DNA from 4 places in the Lactiplantibacillus sp. DA1 genome. Region 4 is predicted to be linked to each of the others. Evidence: predicted binding sites of a transcription regulator. Region 4 holds the regulator's gene; each other region holds the start of a gene.
The links. Region 4 encodes Rex, which represses fermentation and respiration genes when NADH is low (regulators of the CRP and FNR family bind a similar motif). Its sites were predicted from a motif close to TTGTGAANTANTTCACAA; they were not measured.

Region 1 (4,709 bases), 220 kb from region 4:
GCGTCCAAGTTATTTGTTACGACTCAGGCAGTGTCTAAGTGGGAACGCGGAAAGGCGATTCCATCAATCGATAATTTACTGGCACTGTCGGATCTGTATAATCTATCCTTGGATGAATTAGTTCGTGGTAGTGCTTTCTTTCCAAAGCCATATATTGTTGGTCGACGACTAAGCTTTGGTCGACTTCTGGGTCTCGGATTATTTTGGCTATTTGTTTGTTTATTGTTTACTGGTTTTGGTTATCAGCCGTGGTGGCTCTTTTTATCACTTTATATTGTTGGATTGATTGTGGTCGTTCCAGTGGGAATCAATAGTTACTGGGTGATTCAGCCTGCTACCATTGAGTTGCATACGTATGCTGCATCGACATTGACTAAGTTTCGCCAAATTGTCTTCAATTGTCCACAGCGCCAACTAATCCACTATACAGATCTGCAGCGGGTTACCATCAGTTATCGGTGTCGCAAACGATTTTCACCATTTGATTTTAATCCGGATTATTTTCAATTGATTTTAAAGACTAATGCCCAAACTTATCAGCTGGAATGTGCGTTGAAGGCCAGCGACTATTTACCGCAATTTGTCAGTTATTTGCAACGACAAGGTGTGCTTGTTGATGATCCTCAACAAGTTGTGGAATTGTTAGTTTCAGGAAAGTCGTTGTATCAGCATTTTCATACCGAGACTTGATCTTGAACAGTTGCAACCAACCGTTGCGGTAGCGCTTAAGTGTGTTGCAATGAATTGGTGCACCCAATAGTCTAGTATTGTAATAGAGGAGCGGGTAGGATGAAAATTGTGATTGGCAGTAAAATAAAAGAGCAACGACAACAGCATTAATGGTTCCAGCAGACGGTGGCGGAGCGGTTACACGTCTCACGGCAAACTATTTCCAAGTGGGAGTTAGGAAAAAGTTATCCAGATTTAGAGTTGTTGGTAGCACTGAGCAAACTATTTGCTGTCTCGACGGATGAGTTATTAGGTTTGAGCAGAAGACCTGTTCAGCGACCATGGTGGCAGTTGTTATTGCGTAAAAGGAGTCGAACAGATATGACGGTGAAATGGTACAGCGGGGGGCAGGATCGGGCACGTGTTGCTGTGGGCATAATTAGTGATTTAGATTGCTAATCTAAATACCACGAACGAGCAACCGTTACGACAGCTGCTGGCAACTTATTATCAGGAACTATTGGAACAGCGAACTGGTTCAGTACTGGGAGTATTCGACAGTATGAACTTAGACATCTCTAAATGTTTGCAGCAGCAACAAATCAAACTATCACCAGAAAATGAGCAACTAATGCAACAGCTGGTGGGGTTGAACATGATTCACTACCGGTGATTGATTTTGAAAATAAAACGCAAACTGTCAATCATCTAGCTTAATAGATGCTGACAGTTTGCGTTTTATGCTAAAAATCAATCGCAGGGTTGAAGGTTTGACAAGCTTGTTCGACTAGATAAGCAATCGGTTTAGCTAGCACGTGACTTGGTAAGTAGGCAATACTAAAATCAAGGCTGAGCTCGCTTGTTGGTAATTTGAACGCATTGATAGGGTACTTGGCTGGTTCAGTGGCTAGTCTTGCCAACATTGCAGTGGCTAGAACAATGCTACCAAGTCCTTGAAGTGTCAAGCTTAGTGCAAAGCGCGAGTTATCGACTTCAATGAGTGGAATCGTTTGAATGCCTTTATCGGCAAAGTAATGGTCAACCAGTTCTTGAAAGCGAGCTTCACCGACTGCACGGATGACAGGCTCACCAGTCATTCCTGTAAGAATGGTGGGGGTGAACGGTCGCCAAAATTGATTGGACTGATATATTCCGGCTGTTTTTGGAATGACTAAAGACAAAGAAATTGTCTGCAAAGGGATGGTTTTGACGTTAGTTTGATGAATTGTTTTGCCAATAAAAAAGTCTAGCTGATGACTAGCCAGCAACGTTTCTGCTTTTGATGTTGTGATTTCTAGTATTTTAGTGCGAATGTTCGGAAAACGTTGATAAAAAGCAGGTAGTGTTTGACTAAACCAAGCATTAGCCATTGGTGGTGTAATCCCAATCGTCATACTTTGATACTTATTTTGACTGATTTCTTTAAGCTCAGTGTTCATTCGCTGATGGAGACGAGCGTCACTTTGCAAATAAGTCAGTAATCTTTCTCCAGCATAAGTTAATTCAAGTGGACGATGGCCGCGGTCGATTAAGGGGATCCCAAAATGAGTTTCCGCACTTTTAATTGTGCGGCTAATGTACGGCTGACTGATGAATAAACTTTGTGCAGCTTTCGTCATACTATTGTGCTGTTGAATAGCTTCTAAAAATACTAACAATTTATTTTCCATGAAATCGCCACCTTTAATGCTTAATCTTATTAAAATCAAGTATAACCCATTACTCATTTGTAATAACAGATAATCAGATTGTTATTTCTATAAAAATGAAAGCGGTTATATAATATAAGTGTAATCAAAAAATGATTCTGCTTGTGATTTAAATAGCAATTGATATTGCATCTTAAAATTTGTTAAACGGATTTTGAAAGGATGAGCAGCATGCTAAAAAAATTGGATCAAATTACTTGGGATTATCAATATGATACGGTAGTTATTGGCTTTGGTGGTGCCGGGGCGACAGCAGCGCGGTTTGCGGCGGATGCACATGCGAAGGTGTTGCTCACGGATGCAGCGCCGAATGGTCATGAAGGAGGCAATACCCGTTATTCTGCCCAACTCTTAGGAACGGTAGATAGTTTCGATGAGGGTAAAAAATATTATCAAAACTTAACGGCACCCATGCAATTAGACGATAGTATGGTTGATACTTTCGTAGCGGGCATGGCGAATATGCGCGACTATGTTCAAAAATATCTCAATGTTGACCCGGTGAGTGTCGAAAATGATTTTACAGCTGCTGATTCTCCAATTTCATTAGACAGTGCAGTTCATGAGTTTCCTGAATTTGATGGAGTCCAATCCTATGACTTTACAACCGTCCATCATGGCATTTTTGATGCAGCTTTGTGGAAAATCTTGCGACAAAAAGTGTTAGATCGGCAGCAACAGATTGATGTCTGGCTTAGTGCGCCGGCACAACATCTGATTCAAGATCCCGCTACGAATACAATTATCGGTGTCCAAATCGAACGTCAGCATCGTTTAGTTAATGTTCGAGCTACCAATGGTGTAGTCCTAGCATGTGGTGGTTTTGAAAATAATCAACAAGCCATCCAGGACTACCTTGGTGCTGAGCACTTGGCACCATTGGGCACGCTGTTTAATAAGGGTGCTGGTATTAAGATGGCCCAAGAAGTTGGCGCGGACTTTTGGCACATGCAAAATTATGAATCACTCGGATTTTTACATGGTCTTTCGATTGCCGTACCACAAGGTGAACGTGGTCGCTTGATTTTAGGCTGGCCGGAAGTGAACCATGGTAGCGTTATCACGGTGGCTGATGACGGTAGTCGGTATTTTGATGAGAGTGAAGCCAACCGGCACGGTCACATTTATGATCATGGAATGTGGCGCGTCCCACGAACAAACGTGCATCCATACTTGGTTTTTGATGAAACTCAGTACCGTCAAATGTTAGCTAGTCAATATACACCAATTAATAATCTCACCGATTTAGTTGTGAAGGCCACTACTCTAAACGACTTAGCACGAGTTATGGAAGTTGATGGTACGGTACTTACCAAGACCGTTCATGATTTCAATTATTTTGTCGAGTCTGGTACTGACTACGCGTTTAATCGGCAGGTTGATACGATGCGGGCATTTGATGATGGACCGTATTATGCGCTTAAGTTAACAAACAACATACTTAATACCCAAGGGGGACCACGTCGTAATGACCGGGCAGAGATTTTAGATGCAAATCAGCAACCTATTCCGCACTTGTATGGTGCAGGTGAGTTGGGCGGTATTTGTGCAAATCAGTATCAAGGTGGCGGTAATTTAGCTGAATGCCTGATTTTTGGAAAAATCGCTGGTGAAAATGCAGCTAAACCTAAGGAAGAAACGACACAATTGGTCGATGAAAAAGCAGTGGCTAAGCCGGATGCGAATACTAGTGCTTCGGTGCATCAGACTAGTACTAATGATTTGGTAGCCGAAGCATCACCAGACATCACAGTTGGTGAACACCAATACTTAGGGCGCTCAGATGATGGCATTGGTGGGCAAGTTGTGGTTCGTATCACGTATATTGACCAACAATTAACTCATGTTGAAGTAGTTGAACAACATGAGACTGGTGAGGTTGGTGGTCAGGCTGTTGCCGAATTACCGGCAAAAATGGTGGCTGCTAACACTTATGATGTGGATGCAGTTTCCGGTGCTTCTGTATCGAGTCGTGCCGTCAAGGCCGCAGTCAAGGACGCGCTATCCCAGGCCGAACAGACCGTGTCAAATGATTAATCACTGATCGCACAACCCACGAATCACCTAGTGCTTTTAGTATCTTTTAGTGCGTAATACCGGTAAACTAGAATTAACAAATTCAATCAATGGAGGCCGCTCATGCGTATTACAAAAACGAGTCTGATCCTCAGTAGTTTGTCATTGATCCTTAACACGTTGTCATTGATTATGGCAATTCGCAAGTATCGGTTACAAAATCACTAATCATTAGAAATTCAAAAACACTGCTGTGACTAACGAACGCATTAGTCGTAGCGGTGTTTTTGGTTGGACATTATTAAGCTTCATAAT
Region 2 (4,709 bases), on a different contig from region 4:
GATAATCAAATACCGTAAGTCCTAAAATGTTTCACGTGAAACTTTCGCCACGGGACACTAAAACATCACGCAACTCGTGAGTTACGTGATGTTCTCAAATACATATTCGCTTTGAATTGTGCTTAATTCGTGACTGAATCTTTGACTTGTTTCAGCGCATTTTGGACCGCTTCTTTAATAGCTCGGCTAGATGCAGAGGCACCTGAAACGGCGTCAACGCTAGTGGAGTTGGCTGCCACAATTTCTTGTGGAATTTGATCGATAGCGGTTAAACCAACATCTTCACTTTCATGGTGTTGAATAACATCGACTGCTTGAATTTTATGGTCGTTGTAAGTCACACGCACAATAACTTTGCCACCTAGCCCGGCATTGGAACTGCCGAGATATTGATCAGCGGCCAGTTTAACATTAGATGCTGTTTCGCCATCAACAAGGTCATTAATTCCGTTGGCTTCGTTGGCGGTGACAGATTCACTATCTACCTTTGGACGAGCAGCGTTTTCACCGGCTAACTTACCAAAGATCAAACATTCGGCTAAATTACCACCACCTTGATAGCAGTTTGCAACGATACCGCCTAATTCACCAGCGCCGAACAAGTGTGGAATAGGTTCGTCATTGACGTTGAGAATTTGGGCATTTTCATTGCGTTGTGGCCCCCCTTGCGTGTTGAGGACGTCATTGGCCGCAGCAATGGCATAGTAAGGGCCATCGTCCAGTTGACGCATCGTTTGCGGATCACGACCAAATTCAAAATCACGTCCCACTTCTGTGTAGTGATTAAAGTCAGTTACCGTCTGTTGTAGATTATTAGCAGGAACTCCCAATTTGGCGGCCAATTGTGCAATCGTTGGCGCGGAAACGAGTTTGGTCATGAATTTCGGATACGGTAACTGACCAGCCTGACTTTCTTCTTGTTTGAAGGCATCGTACTGGGTTTGATCAAAAATTAAGTAGGGGTGCTGATTATTCATTGGGATTAGCCAAGAGCCATGTGTGTAAACGTGTCCGTGACGGTGCTTAGCGTCTTCTTGGAAGTAGCGTGTCCCATCATCAGCGATAACGAAAATACTACCGTTCTTTAATAAAGGCCAGTGTTCAATTTGACGGCCCCGTTCATTGGCGTCTTCTTTGAAGGTGATTCCAGGTAAGATACCGTGAGATTCATAATTGGTCATGTGCCACATTTTGGCATCAACTTCTTGAGCCATTTTGATACCATCACCGCGGTTATAGAGCGTCCCAAGTGGTGTCAGATTATCACTGTGCAAGTAGGTTTGCTTTAACTCAGGATTGTTTTCAAAACCACCCATAGCTAAAACGACGCCATTATTGGCATGGATATTAAGCAGTCGTTCGCCCCGTTTGATTTGGACCCCTTGGATCACTTTAGTATTAGGATCTTGGATCAAATGTTGTGCCCGTGAGTCCAACCAAACGTCAATATTGTCAGCTCGTTCAAGGACTTTTTGCCGGAGTAGTTTCCATAATGCAGCGTCTTTATCACGTTTGTGAACGAGGGCAAAGTCAATCGTATCACTTCCGGCTAGTTCTGGGTATTCCGCCATGGTTTTTTTGATGGCAACGGCATCACCGGGTTTAATATCATGTTTCCAACTAACGGCTTTAATCCCCAGATATTTTTCAAAATATGCTGGAATTTTACTCATACCGCTTAAATAGGCGTTGAGTGTCTTAGTAGGGGTACTGAATGGCGCGCCCAGTGCTTGATAATAAGCGGTTAGTTTATCTAAGCTTTCACCCGTAACGACGTGTTGGGCGGAGTAGCGGGTGTTGCCACCTTCACGGCCAAATGGTGCCGCATCAACTACTAGTACGTGGGCACCATTATCAGCAGCAAAACGAGCCGCTGAAGCACCGGCACCACCAAAGCCTAAAACGATAACGTCGTAGTTACCGTGCCAGTTCACATTGAGCGCGGGCGTGCCGTTGAGTGCCTTAACGTATTTTTCAAAGTTATCGAAGCACCGTTCCAAGAACTTGATAGAAGGGGCATCGGTCATTTGACCATTCTGATCAAAGGCTTTAGCAGCGTAGCTTAACATGTATTCATTGCCAGGGAGTACCTGAGCATCAACTCCGGGCGCATTGAGAATATTGCGTAAGTCACCTTGAGCACGGCACGTCCCCTGTACGCCAAGGGAAGTACCGACTAACATGACGGGTTTGTTAGCAAAGGGGTGGAGCTGGTAAGAAAGCCATTCAATAACGTTCTTGAGTGCGGCCGGAATGGCATGATCGTATTCGGGTACCCCGATGATCACCCCATCGGCTTGGCTAATTTTATCATTTAAGGTTTGAACGGTGGCTGGAATATCATCTTGATCAGGCTCATTGAATAGTGGGATTCCGGTAATCTCATTGACGTCAATCGTAGCCCGCTGACTAAAGTGGTGATTCATAAATTGTAATAGTTCACGATTGTAAGATTGTTGTGCAGTCGTACCAATCAAGGCGACGTATTTCATAATCAACATTCCTTTATTATTTTTTTAGTTGGATAAGCACATCGATTGTTTACGCTTTCAATATAATTAACTACATAGAAAAAACAACCGTTAATTTTAACTAGATCCGCAAAACGTTATTGTGACAACGATAACAAGCGAAAGTTATTTGATTCGATCAACGATTATTAAGTAGGAACTAACCGAGCAGCAAACTTTATTTTAGTTTTTTATAAATTATATTTATAAAAACAAGCCAGTGATTGTCGTTGATAAAAATAAAATCCTATATATGAACAAAAACAGACGTCCTCTTAAGCCTTAGTACAGCTGATTTCATTACATTCACGGGTTAAGTATTGCTAAATTTTGATTGACAGACTTATAAATTAAGTTATGGTGATACTGAAAAAAGGAATACAGCTGTTGATGTCTGTTTATGTGAAAAAATTAACAATTAATAAATTGTTAGGAGGAATCGCAAATGTTGAGTCAAGTAAAATGGAAGGGCTTTCTTTTGCCGTTGGTCTTTGGAATTGGTCTCTGGTTACTTACACCACTACGACCGTTAGCTATTAGTATTATCGCGTGGCATCTCTTTGCTATTTTTGTAGCAACGATTATTGCTTGTATCACCAAGCCGTTGCCGATGATGGCCGTCACGCTGATTGGGATTGTTGTCGCAACGTTAACGGGTGTTTTTACGATGGACGAAGTCGCGACTGGTTTTGGTAATTCGACGGCGTGGATGGTTGCCATGTGCATGTTCATGGCTGCTGGTTTTATCAAATCGGGACTTGGCAAGCGGATTGCTTATTTATTTGTCAGCTTATTTGGTAAACGCACGTTGAGTTTAGCGTACGCCCTGTCCTTTGTTGATGCCGTGTTGGCGATTGGTATTCCCAGCAATAATGCGCGGGTCAATGGCATCATGTACCCAATCATTGATAATCTTTCTCGTGAAATGGGCTCTGACCCAAAACAGGGGACCCAACGGAAATTAGGCTCATTTTTAGTTTTTACTGAGTATGAAGTTAATAATATTACATCAGGCCTATTTTTGACTGGCTTGGCTGGTAACATGGTTGCGATTGGGCTAGCCAAAATGCAGGGAATCACGGTGACCTGGATGCAGTGGTTCATGGCTGCCTGTGTTCCGGGAGTTTTATCGCTACTAATTATTCCGTGGGTATTATATAAAGTTTATCCACCTGAAGTTAAGGAAACCCCTGATGCGCATCGCTGGGCAACGACACGGCTGACGGCTCTCGGAAAAATGACCGCTAGTGAAAAAATTATGTCGGTAACATTTGTTTTAGCCATCATTTTATGGTTGGTTGGGACTAAGATTGGCATTGATGCTACCGAAGTTAGTTTTATTGCGGTCGTTATTTTACTAATTACTGGCGTATTAACCACCAAAGATTTGCTTAATGAAAACTTTGCTTGGAATATTTTAGTCTGGTTATCAATCATTATGATGATGTCCAAGAAATTAATGACGTTAGGATTTTTCCCTTGGTTTTCAAAAACATTGGGACATTTACTGAACGGAATGAACTGGATTAGTGTTCTAATTATTTTGTTTTTGGCTTATTTCTACTTACATTATATGTTTCCGAGTGTCTCAACACAGATTTCGGCACTATACGCCGGTTTTTTATCCATTGCTATTGGTGCTGGCGTGCCCCACGTCTTAGCGGCTTTATTGTTGGCATTTGCTGGATCAATCAACTTATCAACGACGCCATATTCGGCAGGCCCTGCTGCATTACTATCAAGTACGGGTTATGTGACGAGTGCGGAGTGGTGGAAACTAAGCGCAATTGTGGGTGTTATTTTTAATATTATTTGGTTAGGTGGAGGGCTGCTCTGGACGAAGTTATTAGGTTTGTGGTAAATACTTAATTATAAGCGGCAATTCGTGATCATTACTGACTGCGAATTGCCGTTTATTTAGTGTTAAAATTAAGCATCAAGTAAAACTGAGCGTGGAGGTATTAATGTGAATGAACGTGATTTGAGATATTTCTGCTCATTAGTTGAGACGGGAAATTATACAGCCACAGCTACCCAGTTTCAGGTTACGCAACCCGCGATTTCGGCTGCTTTGAAACGTTTAGAATCCGAATACCATGCAGTCTTGTTAACACAGGCCAACCATCGGGCACAATTAGTAACGACGGCGGCCGGGCGTACTTTGTATATTAAGGCTAGCCAGCTTTTAAAGGCTTTTTC
Region 3 (4,709 bases), on a different contig from region 4:
CGTTGCAAATAATCATAGACCGCCTCGACCGCTAACTGATTCGGCTCAAATAATGTCAGCGAGATGACGGTTCCCATCATCGTAAATTGTGAAACATACTTTTTTTGTGTCCCAATCATCACTCTGACCTCACGATTTCTTTCAGCTATGCTTTAATTTAACTTCAGATCTTCCAATTCCGGCCGTAAATTTTCAAGTGCAATTTGCCCAGGTGCCGAAGCCGCCCCGACCGTTGCAAATGATAAACAAGAGCCGAACACTTCACCAGCAAGCCGTGACACTTTTCCTAAGTCACCCATCGACATTGTGATTACTGGCTGTGGTAGTGTTTGGCGTGCAATATTAGTCGCTGTCAGTAATGTTAAGACATCCTCCACCGATTGTGGCATCACAGCCATCTTAGCAACGTCAGCACCATAATCAACCATACTAGTCAGTCGCTTAACGATCTCAGCAACCGCCGGCGTTTTATCAAAATCATGATTACTCATGATCACAACTACTTGATGCTCATGAGCTGCTGCAACAATTTGCTTAACAGCTTGTTCGTCATGGTAACGTTCAACATCTAATGCATCCGTGAACCCACCATCTAAGACCGTCTCACACAGTTTAAAATACTCAGTATCTGATAGTGCTAATTCGCCGCCTTCACCTTTAGTTCGAAAGGTGGTTAATAAGGCAATATCACCTAAAGCCTGGCGAAGTTGCTGACCGGCCGACTTCAACTGTTCTGGATTAGTTACATCCTTAAAAAAATCAATTCGCCATTCAACGACATCTGGCTGTGCAGCCTTTATTGGTTCAACTGCAGCTAAAATATCTGCAATGGTTTTTCCCGTAATAGGAACGGCAATCTTAGGCCGTCCCGTTCCTAATTCAATATCACGTAATTTAACGATTGGTGTCATGATCAATCGTGACCTCCTTTTGACTGTTCTTACCAAATAAGTGGTAATAACGAACTGTAATTAGTACAGCCAATACAAATCCAATCAACGCAATAATAACGTCAAATAAGAAAATGTTTGCAAGATTAGTTGACATCATACCTGTAACTAACGGTATCGTAAAGGATGCGATCGATCCCGCCGTATAAAAGGCACCGGTAATCGTCCCCTTGCCTTGTGGGAAGAAGGTGGACATGACGGTCAATCCTAATTGCATAACCCCGCCAGCAGCTGAGAATCCAACAACAAACGACATGATTGAACACATCAAAGATGTTGGTACCAGATACATCAGTAGTAACGAGAGAAATGAAAGTAAGGTATAGACGCCTAAGAATTGAATTTCTTTTACAGCACGTTTAGCTAGCGCAGCCGTCACCAGTACGCAAACGATTGACCCAATACTATAATAACTAATCAGTGCTCTTGAACTGGCGTCTCCCATTCCGGCTACCTTAGCACCATATTGACTCAACCACTGACTAACTAAGTAAAAAGTTGCCTGTGAAACATAACCATATAAGATAAATAGCGTGCCATCAAACCATAAGCTACCCTTTGATTCAGGCTTCACTGCTTCAGTCTCGTCCTTAGCAGCAACCTTAGCATCCTGATTAGCAACTGGGAACTTTCCAGCAACCAACATGAACAATAAATTAGCAACTAATACAACAATACAAAAGATAAACGACCAACCGTACCAATAATTACCAGCAACTAAGAAACTAACGAATAACGGTAATCCAAATTGGCCAACTGAAATGAAGGCCTTGATAATAACGTTCGCAGTTCCTTTTGAATCTGGAAACATTTCCATTAACGCTGGGTAAGTCCCAGAATCAAGGAATGAGTTCGCAATCCCAGCAAGTATCCCGAAAATGTAGGCTACCGTAATTGATGGGCTTAATAAAATACCAGCAAAGAAGAGCAAGTACGTAATAACACCAAGAACCACGAATGGTTTACGGCCAAACTTATCTGACAAAAATCCAGAAACTAATAAAACGATTAAACGACCAATACCAAGTGATGAAATTACTACGGCAACACCGCCTGTAGTCGTTTGCCAATGTTGAGCCAAAGCTTCCATGTTTTGGGCTAAGATAATAACCCCAATCCCATGAATAAAATAGTTTAAATATAAGCTAATGGCTGTCGGCATATATTTATTTTTCATGGCAACCCCCGTCTATTTTTGTGCTGCAGCGTCTTCATCAAATAAAATATGGCGAATATAATCAACTGGCATATCTTCACCAGTCCAGAGCTTAAAGGCAGCAGCACCTTGTTCGAGCATCATACCCAAACCATTGAAGACATGTTCAACGCCAGCTTCTTGAGCAACCTTCATTAATTTAGTTGTCCGTGGTGCGTAGACGGTATCAAAGACAATGAGGTCTTTACGTAACCAGCTTGGGTCATCAACTAAAGTCTTATCTTCCAACGGTTTCATGCCAACACCAGTAGCATCAGTATAAATATATGAATCTTGAATTTCCTTCTTAAAATCATCACGATCTTCTAATTCGTGTAAAGTAGCATGACAAGAAGTCCGCTCGTTGATCAAATCAACATTATGTTTAGCGTTTTCCCATTCTGCATCATGTAAGTTAAAGATTGACATTTCACTAACGCCATCTAATGCCGCTTGAACAGCAATCGCAGTACCAGCACCGCCAGCACCTGCTAATGTCATCTTATGACCACGGATATTAATCCCTTCATCGTCCAGAGACTTCATAAAGCCAATACCATCAGTCGTGTAACCGGTTAAAATTCCATCATCATTAACAATAGTGTTGACCGCACCGCACATCTCAGCAGCTGGGTCTAATTTATCTAGCAGTGGCAAAACCTTCTGCTTATTAGGCATTGAAACATTAGAACCCCGCATATCTAACGTCCGAATCGATTCAATTGCTGAAGGTAGCTTCTTGTTATCGATTTCGAATGCTAGATATGCATAGTTCAATCCTAATTTAGCAAATGCATTATTGTGCATCGTTGGTGACATTGAATGCCGAATCGGATATGCCATCAATCCAATTAATAATGTGTGTCCATCAATGCGTTCAGTCATGTAAATCCACTCCTATAAATTTATATTTTTAATATTTGTTACTCAATTCACTTGTCATCTTAACAAAATGCTTTAATATAATAAATATAGAACTGTTGTTAAATTCATTAAATTGTTTTATGAATGAAAGGGGTATCACGCAGATTGAATCTAAGACATTTGGAATTTTTCAAAGAATTGGCACGAACACAACACATGGCAAAAGCGGCTGAAAACCTTGGTATCTCACAACCTTCATTAAGCTATGCCATTAAAAAGTTAGAAAGTGAACTGGGGGTTCCTTTATTTGAACCAGATGGTCGTAATATTCGTTTAACGCCGATTGGTTCTGTGTACTTAAAGTATATTACGGCAAGTTTAAGCGATTTATCACAAGGCAATGAGCTCGTTCAGCAATTAATGGATCCTGACAAAGGACATGTTAAATTGGGCTTTACTTATACACTTGGACAGCAGCTAGTCCCCGAACTAATCACTAAGTTTCATACAGATGATAAAAATCATGCAATTACATTTGAGCTCGGTCAAGGAAACTCGACTGAATTACTTCAGGAACTTGCTGATGAAAAGTTTGATTTAGTGTTAGCCTCAAGTGTCGACCGCCTCGGCGAGCAACCTACTAATACCTTATTTGATTTTATTCCATTGGTTCAACAAGAAATTGTGGCAGCTGTCCCTAGCCACCACGCGTTAGCCAAACAAGAAGAATTATTCGTTAAAGACTTGGAACCATATCCCATGATATTTTTCTCACATAATAGTGGTTTACGTCCTTTGATTGATCGAATTCTAAGCCAGGCGCATGTAAAGCCCAAAATCGCTTACGAAGTCGAAGAGGATCATACCATGGCTGGCTTTGTGAGCTATAATTTTGGTGTCGCTTTGATGCCATACTTACCGCTTTTAGACCAGACCAGCATAACATTGAAGCACTTAGCTGATCAGCCACTACGTCACCAAATATACCTCATCAGCAAACGTAATCATTTTGTTACACCTTCAGTTAGTCGATTTGAAGAATTCAGTCGCAGTTACTGTTGGCAACATTACACGCAAAAGGAACATTTTATTTAAGACAAAAAAGCTCTCAGGTTTGCAACATGTATTATCGCCAGACTAGTGATAATACATGTATTATAGACCTGAGAGATTTTTTACTAAGCAACGATTGCTTTCTTTTCTCGAAATAGGGCAAGAACTACAATGCTGCAAAGAACACCAATTCCAGCAATTAGTACGTCAAACCACATAATCTTATAAATGCCAATCTGAGAAATCCAAGCGGTAAATACCGGAATCGTAAATGAAGCTAATCCACTCGCAGTATAATAAATTCCCGTAATACGACCCTTAGCACGAGGAAACGTATTGCTCATAACGGTTAGTCCTAGTTGCATAACACCGCCTGCAGCTGAGCATCCAATCACAAACGAACTGATTAATGCTACCCACCACGTTGGAATTAGCGTTAAGGCTAGCAATGCTAACAACGATACCACAGTATCAAACAGCATAAACCAAACCGGCTTAATAATTCGCTCAACTAGTAAAGCAGTTACAATAACGCCTAAAATAGATCCAACGCTATAAACGCTAACTAACATTCGAGCATGTACTAAATTCAAATGAATCACGTCACTGCCATACTTTGTCAACCATTGGCTTACCAAATAAAAAGT
Region 4 (4,709 bases):
AATGCTGATCCGGGATTGGCGTTTGATTGGATGCCCGGGATGTTAAAATAATGATCAAAAAAATGGCCGCACGATAACCTATAAGGTTAAAGTGCGACCATTTTTTTGATTTGTTCGTCAATATATATTAATTGAGTTCCTCGAGGGCCTCAGCTTGTTCAGTCCATTCGATTTCAACTTGTTCTTGTTGGGTCGTGATGGCGTCAAGTTCTTTCTGTAGATCTTGCAACTGACCAACATCAGCTGAAACTTCTGGCTGGGCCATTTTTGTCTGAATCTGAGTCGTCTGCGCATCAAGCGTTGTCATCTGTTCTTCTAAAGCAGCGACAGTGCGTTCAAGTTTACGTTTTTCTCGTTGCTGCTGCTTGCTAGCCTGATAATTTTGCTGGCCCGTCGAACGGGGAGTGACAGTTGCTGCGCTAGTTGGGTCAGTCGTCCCAGCGCTGGCGGCTTCTTCAGCAGCTTGACTGGCAGCCGCCGCTGCAATTTCAGCCTGTTCCTGTTTTTTGTCAATGTAATAGTCGTAGTCACCCAAGAAAAGTTCAGTTCCTTCTGGTGAGACTTCTACGACACTGGTTGCAACTTGGTTAATAAAATAACGGTCATGTGAAACGAAGAGTAGGGTACCATCAAAATCGTTGAGGGCTACTTCTAATACTTCACGACTGTCAATATCTAAATGGTTTGTCGGTTCATCAAGAATCAAGAAGTTGTCGTTTTGCATGGCGAGTTTAGTCAGTAGTAACCGGGCCCGCTCGCCACCAGATAGTGCGTGGACGGGTTTATCAACGTCTTCTCCAGTAAAGAGAAAGCTTCCTAGAATGGTTCGGATATCTTTTTCCGGCGTGGTTGGATGTTCATCCCATAATTCACCCAATACTGTCTTCTTGTCATTAAGGTTGCGTTGTTCTTGGTCATAATAACCAGTGACGACGCCAGTGCCAAACACGGCCTTACCCTTAATGAATGGAATTTGGCCCAAGATACTCTTGAGGAAGGTTGATTTACCAATCCCGTTTGGGCCGACGATGGCAATTGCTTCATGTTTTTTAACACTGAGATTATCTGGTTCTGAAAGGATTCGACCGCCGTAACCCACGGCAGCGTCTTTGATGGTCAAAACGATATTTCCACTTTGCTTGGCGGCATGAAAGCCAAAGTGGGCCGTTTTCTCGTCATTATCAGGACGATCTAGTCGTTCCATCTTAGCTAATTGCTTGCGCCGGGCCTGGGCACGTTTTGTCGTAGAAGCTCGAACAATATTACGGTTAACAAAGTCTTCAAGTTTACTAATCTCGGCTTGTTGTTTTTCATAGTGTTTCCACTGAGCTTGAATGCGTGCCGCTTTTTCTTGAACAAACTGATCGTAATTGCCAGTATAATGGACCATTTCATGGTGCGACAGATCATAAACTTCATTAACGACTCGGTCTAGGAAGTAACGGTCATGGCTGACAATAAGCAATGCGCCTGCATATGACTGTAAATAACTTTCTAGCCAAGTTAAAGTTTCAACATCCAAGTGGTTAGTTGGTTCGTCAAGAATAAGTAAGTCGCGTTTTTCAAGTAGTAACTTGGCGAGTGCGAGCTGCGTCTTTTGACCACCTGATAGTTCAGTGACCGATTTATCATAGACATCAGCGTCAAATTGAAATCCGTGTAAAACCCCCCGGATTTCAGCTTGGTACCCGTAACCGTTTTTCTGTTGAAATTCCGTTTGAATTTGGTCATAGGTTTTTAAAGTTTGTTGGTAGGCCTGTTCATTGTTCATAATAGCCGGATCACTGAGTTGATTTTCGAGTTGATGCATTCGATTTTCAATTGCATGTAGTTCGGCGAAGACACTACTCATCTCTTCCCAGATTGTATTATGACTGTCTAGGCCTTGATCTTGGGCCAAGTAACCAATTGTCAGTCCCTTGCGCATCGAAATCTGGCCTTCGTCAGGCACCGTTTCACCAGCAATCATTTTAAGTAAGGTTGATTTGCCGGCGCCATTGCGACCAACGAGGGCCACCCGGGCGTGCTCTTGAATGTCCATTTGTACGTTATCGAACAAGACATCGGCACCAAAACGCCGCATTACCTGCTGTACTTGTAGTAAAATCACGCTTTATTAAGCTCCTTTCACATTTGATTCGTGACATAATTGTAGCATATTGCAACGGTTTGCCCAATTATTTGGAATAATAAGTAATTATTATTTCACAAAGTTGTAGGTTATGCTAGAATAGTGTCAGCAAATTCACAAACTTTTATATAGGAGGACGCGTCCGAATGGCAGAAACAAAAATTCCACGGGCAACGGCAAAACGGTTACCAATTTATTACCGCTACTTGAATATCTTACTAGATGCAGATAAGAAGCGGGTATCATCAACCGAGTTGTCCGAGGCGGTTAAAGTAGATTCAGCAACGATTCGGCGAGACTTTTCGTATTTTGGGGCGCTCGGTAAACGAGGGTATGGATACGATGTTGAAACGTTGCTTGCATTTTTTAAAAAAATTTTGAACCAAGATACCTTAACGAACGTTGCCTTGATTGGGGTCGGGAATTTAGGTCACGCTTTATTAAACTTCAATTTTCACAAAAATAGTAATGTTCGAATTTCAGCGGCCTTTGATGTGAACGAGGCGATTGCCAATACGGTTCAAAGTGGGGTGCCAGTGTACCCAATGACTGAGTTGAAGAAGCAATTGATCGAACAACAGATTGAAATTGCAATTTTAACAGTTCCAACGACGGTTGTTCAGGAAATTACGGATGATTTGGTTGATGCTAACGTGAAGGGAATTATGAACTTCACGCCGTTACGAATTTCGGTTCCAGAAACAGTCCGGGTTCAAAACGTTGACTTGACTAATGAATTGCAAACGTTGATCTACTTTATTGAGCATTACGGTCAGCAATTGGGTGAATCTGGTCATGACGATCAGAATGAGGCTCAAGACTAAGGTATTGCCTTAGTTCTAGAAATTGATAGTGAAAGGTGCCCTGGGAATCAGTCCTAGGGCACCTTTTTGTGTCAATTTTTTATGTGAAACAAGTGTTTAGTGACGGCTACAGTTATTGAGACATACTAGGCTTGATTAATGCAACAATCCAAGCAATGTTGGTAATACGACCGATGCATTCATTAGGATGTGGGCAGTCATAGAAGTTTGAATGCGACCGGTATGCTGGTATAGCCAACAGAATAAGAGGCCGACAAACGCATACAGAATGAAGTGACCGTCCGCATGTGCGAAGCTAAATAACACACTCGCAATTAAGGCAGCTCCAATCTTACCAGTGACCGCGCTCAGATTACCGAAGATAACTTTGCGAAAGACGATTTCTTCCATGATTGGAGCGCCGATAATGATGGCTAGGAAAAAGGCTGGGTATTGCTGGCCAACTGTCAGGAGTGTGGTGGTATTGGTTGAAGCAGTTGACTGGCCTAACAAGGCAGTGATTTTTAGAATAATCAATTGGCCGACGATGACGAGCCCGAGTCCGATCAATCCCCAAAGAATGGTTTTGATCCAATTACTAGGATGCTTTTCAATCACATTTTTAGTTTTCATTCGGCTAGTTAACCAAATGAGCAGGACGGCACCGACCAAGTAATCAACGGTTTGAATAACGAATACTTGAGAACCAAGTTGATGAAAAGCGGTAACTAGAACGCTTGGTAGGGCATAAATAATAAAGTAAATAATGAGAATAAAGATTGATTGGCGGCGATTGACCATCAACTCACGTCCTTTTAAAAGTTTAATTTAAGTTGCATAGCGATAACTGTAAATTTCATTATAGTCGATTTGACATTCTTTGACTAATAATTGACAAATTACTTGCAATCTTGAATTAAAATGATATAGTTGACAATGTAATTAGCACTTGGAACTAAGGAGTGCTAAAAAAGAATAAATGGAGGGATTCACGTGTTAAAACCATTAGGAGATCGCGTTATCTTGCAACAACAAGAAGAAGAAGAACAAACAATTGGTGGGATTGTCATTGCCAATAACGCCAAGGAAAAGCCTCAAAGCGGGAAGGTTGTTGCCGTCAATGACGGTCGTGTTTTAGATAACGGGACAAAAGTTGACCCCAGCGTGAAGGTCGGCGATCAAGTATTATTCGATAAGTATGCCGGTACCGAAGTCAAGTATCAAGGTGCTAAGTACTTGGTATTGCACGAAAAAGATATCGTTGCAATCGAAGACTAATCCATTTAAATTGCGCAACTTAAAATAAATTAAATTCATGAGGTGAATAGAGATAATGGCTAAAGAATTAAAGTTCTCTGAAGATGCACGTTCAGCGATGCTAAAAGGTGTCGATCAATTAGCTGACACAGTTAAGTCAACGTTAGGTCCTAAGGGTCGCAACGTTGTTTTGGAACAATCATATGGTTCACCAACCATTACTAATGATGGTGTAACGATTGCTAAGGCGATCGAATTAGACGATCATTTTGAAAACATGGGTGCTAAGTTAGTTTCTGAAGTTGCTTCAAAGACTAATGATATCGCTGGTGACGGGACGACTACTGCAACGGTCTTAACGCAATCGATTGTTAATGAAGGTATGAAGAACGTTACGGCCGGTGCTAACCCTGTTGGTATTCGTCGTGGGATTGAAGAAGCTACTAAGACGGCGGTTGACTCATTACATGCTATGGCACACGAAGTTAAGACGCAAGAAGATATTGCACAAATCGCTT

Region 1: RXV91_RS01060 (FAD-binding protein) is a predicted target of Rex. The motif match lies at 2,481-2,498, and genes of this name have one in related genera.
Region 2: RXV91_RS13740 (FAD-binding protein) is a predicted target of Rex. The motif match lies at 2,612-2,629, and genes of this name have one in related genera.
Region 3: RXV91_RS09335 (shikimate dehydrogenase) is a predicted target of Rex. The motif match lies at 3,066-3,083, and genes of this name have one in related genera.

What each region holds. Positions count from the first base shown of each region.
Region 1 covers NZ_JAWHTQ010000001.1:216,667-221,375, reverse strand. The annotation lists gene RXV91_RS01080 (helix-turn-helix transcriptional regulator) at 1-690, shown strand, start outside; gene RXV91_RS01075 (helix-turn-helix transcriptional regulator) at 856-1,128, shown strand; gene RXV91_RS01070 (bacteriocin immunity protein) at 1,121-1,342, shown strand; gene RXV91_RS01065 (LysR family transcriptional regulator) at 1,413-2,339, opposite strand; gene RXV91_RS01060 (FAD-binding protein) at 2,541-4,415, shown strand; gene RXV91_RS01055 (MarR family winged helix-turn-helix transcriptional regulator) at 4,696-4,709, opposite strand, start outside.
Region 2 covers NZ_JAWHTQ010000009.1:47,170-51,878, reverse strand. The annotation lists gene RXV91_RS13740 (FAD-binding protein) at 123-2,492, opposite strand; gene RXV91_RS13735 (DASS family sodium-coupled anion symporter) at 2,956-4,371, shown strand; gene RXV91_RS13730 (LysR family transcriptional regulator) at 4,477-4,709, shown strand, end outside.
Region 3 covers NZ_JAWHTQ010000005.1:156,257-160,965, forward strand. The annotation lists gene RXV91_RS09320 (FAD:protein FMN transferase) at 1-119, opposite strand, end outside; gene aroD (type I 3-dehydroquinate dehydratase) at 153-911, opposite strand; gene RXV91_RS09330 (MFS transporter) at 895-2,127, opposite strand; gene RXV91_RS09335 (shikimate dehydrogenase) at 2,140-3,030, opposite strand; gene RXV91_RS09340 (LysR family transcriptional regulator) at 3,175-4,104, shown strand; gene RXV91_RS09345 (MFS transporter) at 4,188-4,709, opposite strand, start outside.
Region 4 covers NZ_JAWHTQ010000001.1:439,938-444,646, reverse strand. The annotation lists gene tsaD (tRNA (adenosine(37)-N6)-threonylcarbamoyltransferase complex transferase subunit TsaD) at 1-51, shown strand, start outside; gene RXV91_RS02080 (ABC-F family ATP-binding cassette domain-containing protein) at 128-2,110, opposite strand; gene RXV91_RS02075 (redox-sensing transcriptional repressor Rex) at 2,278-2,955, shown strand; gene RXV91_RS02070 (type II CAAX endopeptidase family protein) at 3,091-3,735, opposite strand; gene groES (co-chaperone GroES) at 3,928-4,212, shown strand; gene groL (chaperonin GroEL) at 4,268-4,709, shown strand, end outside.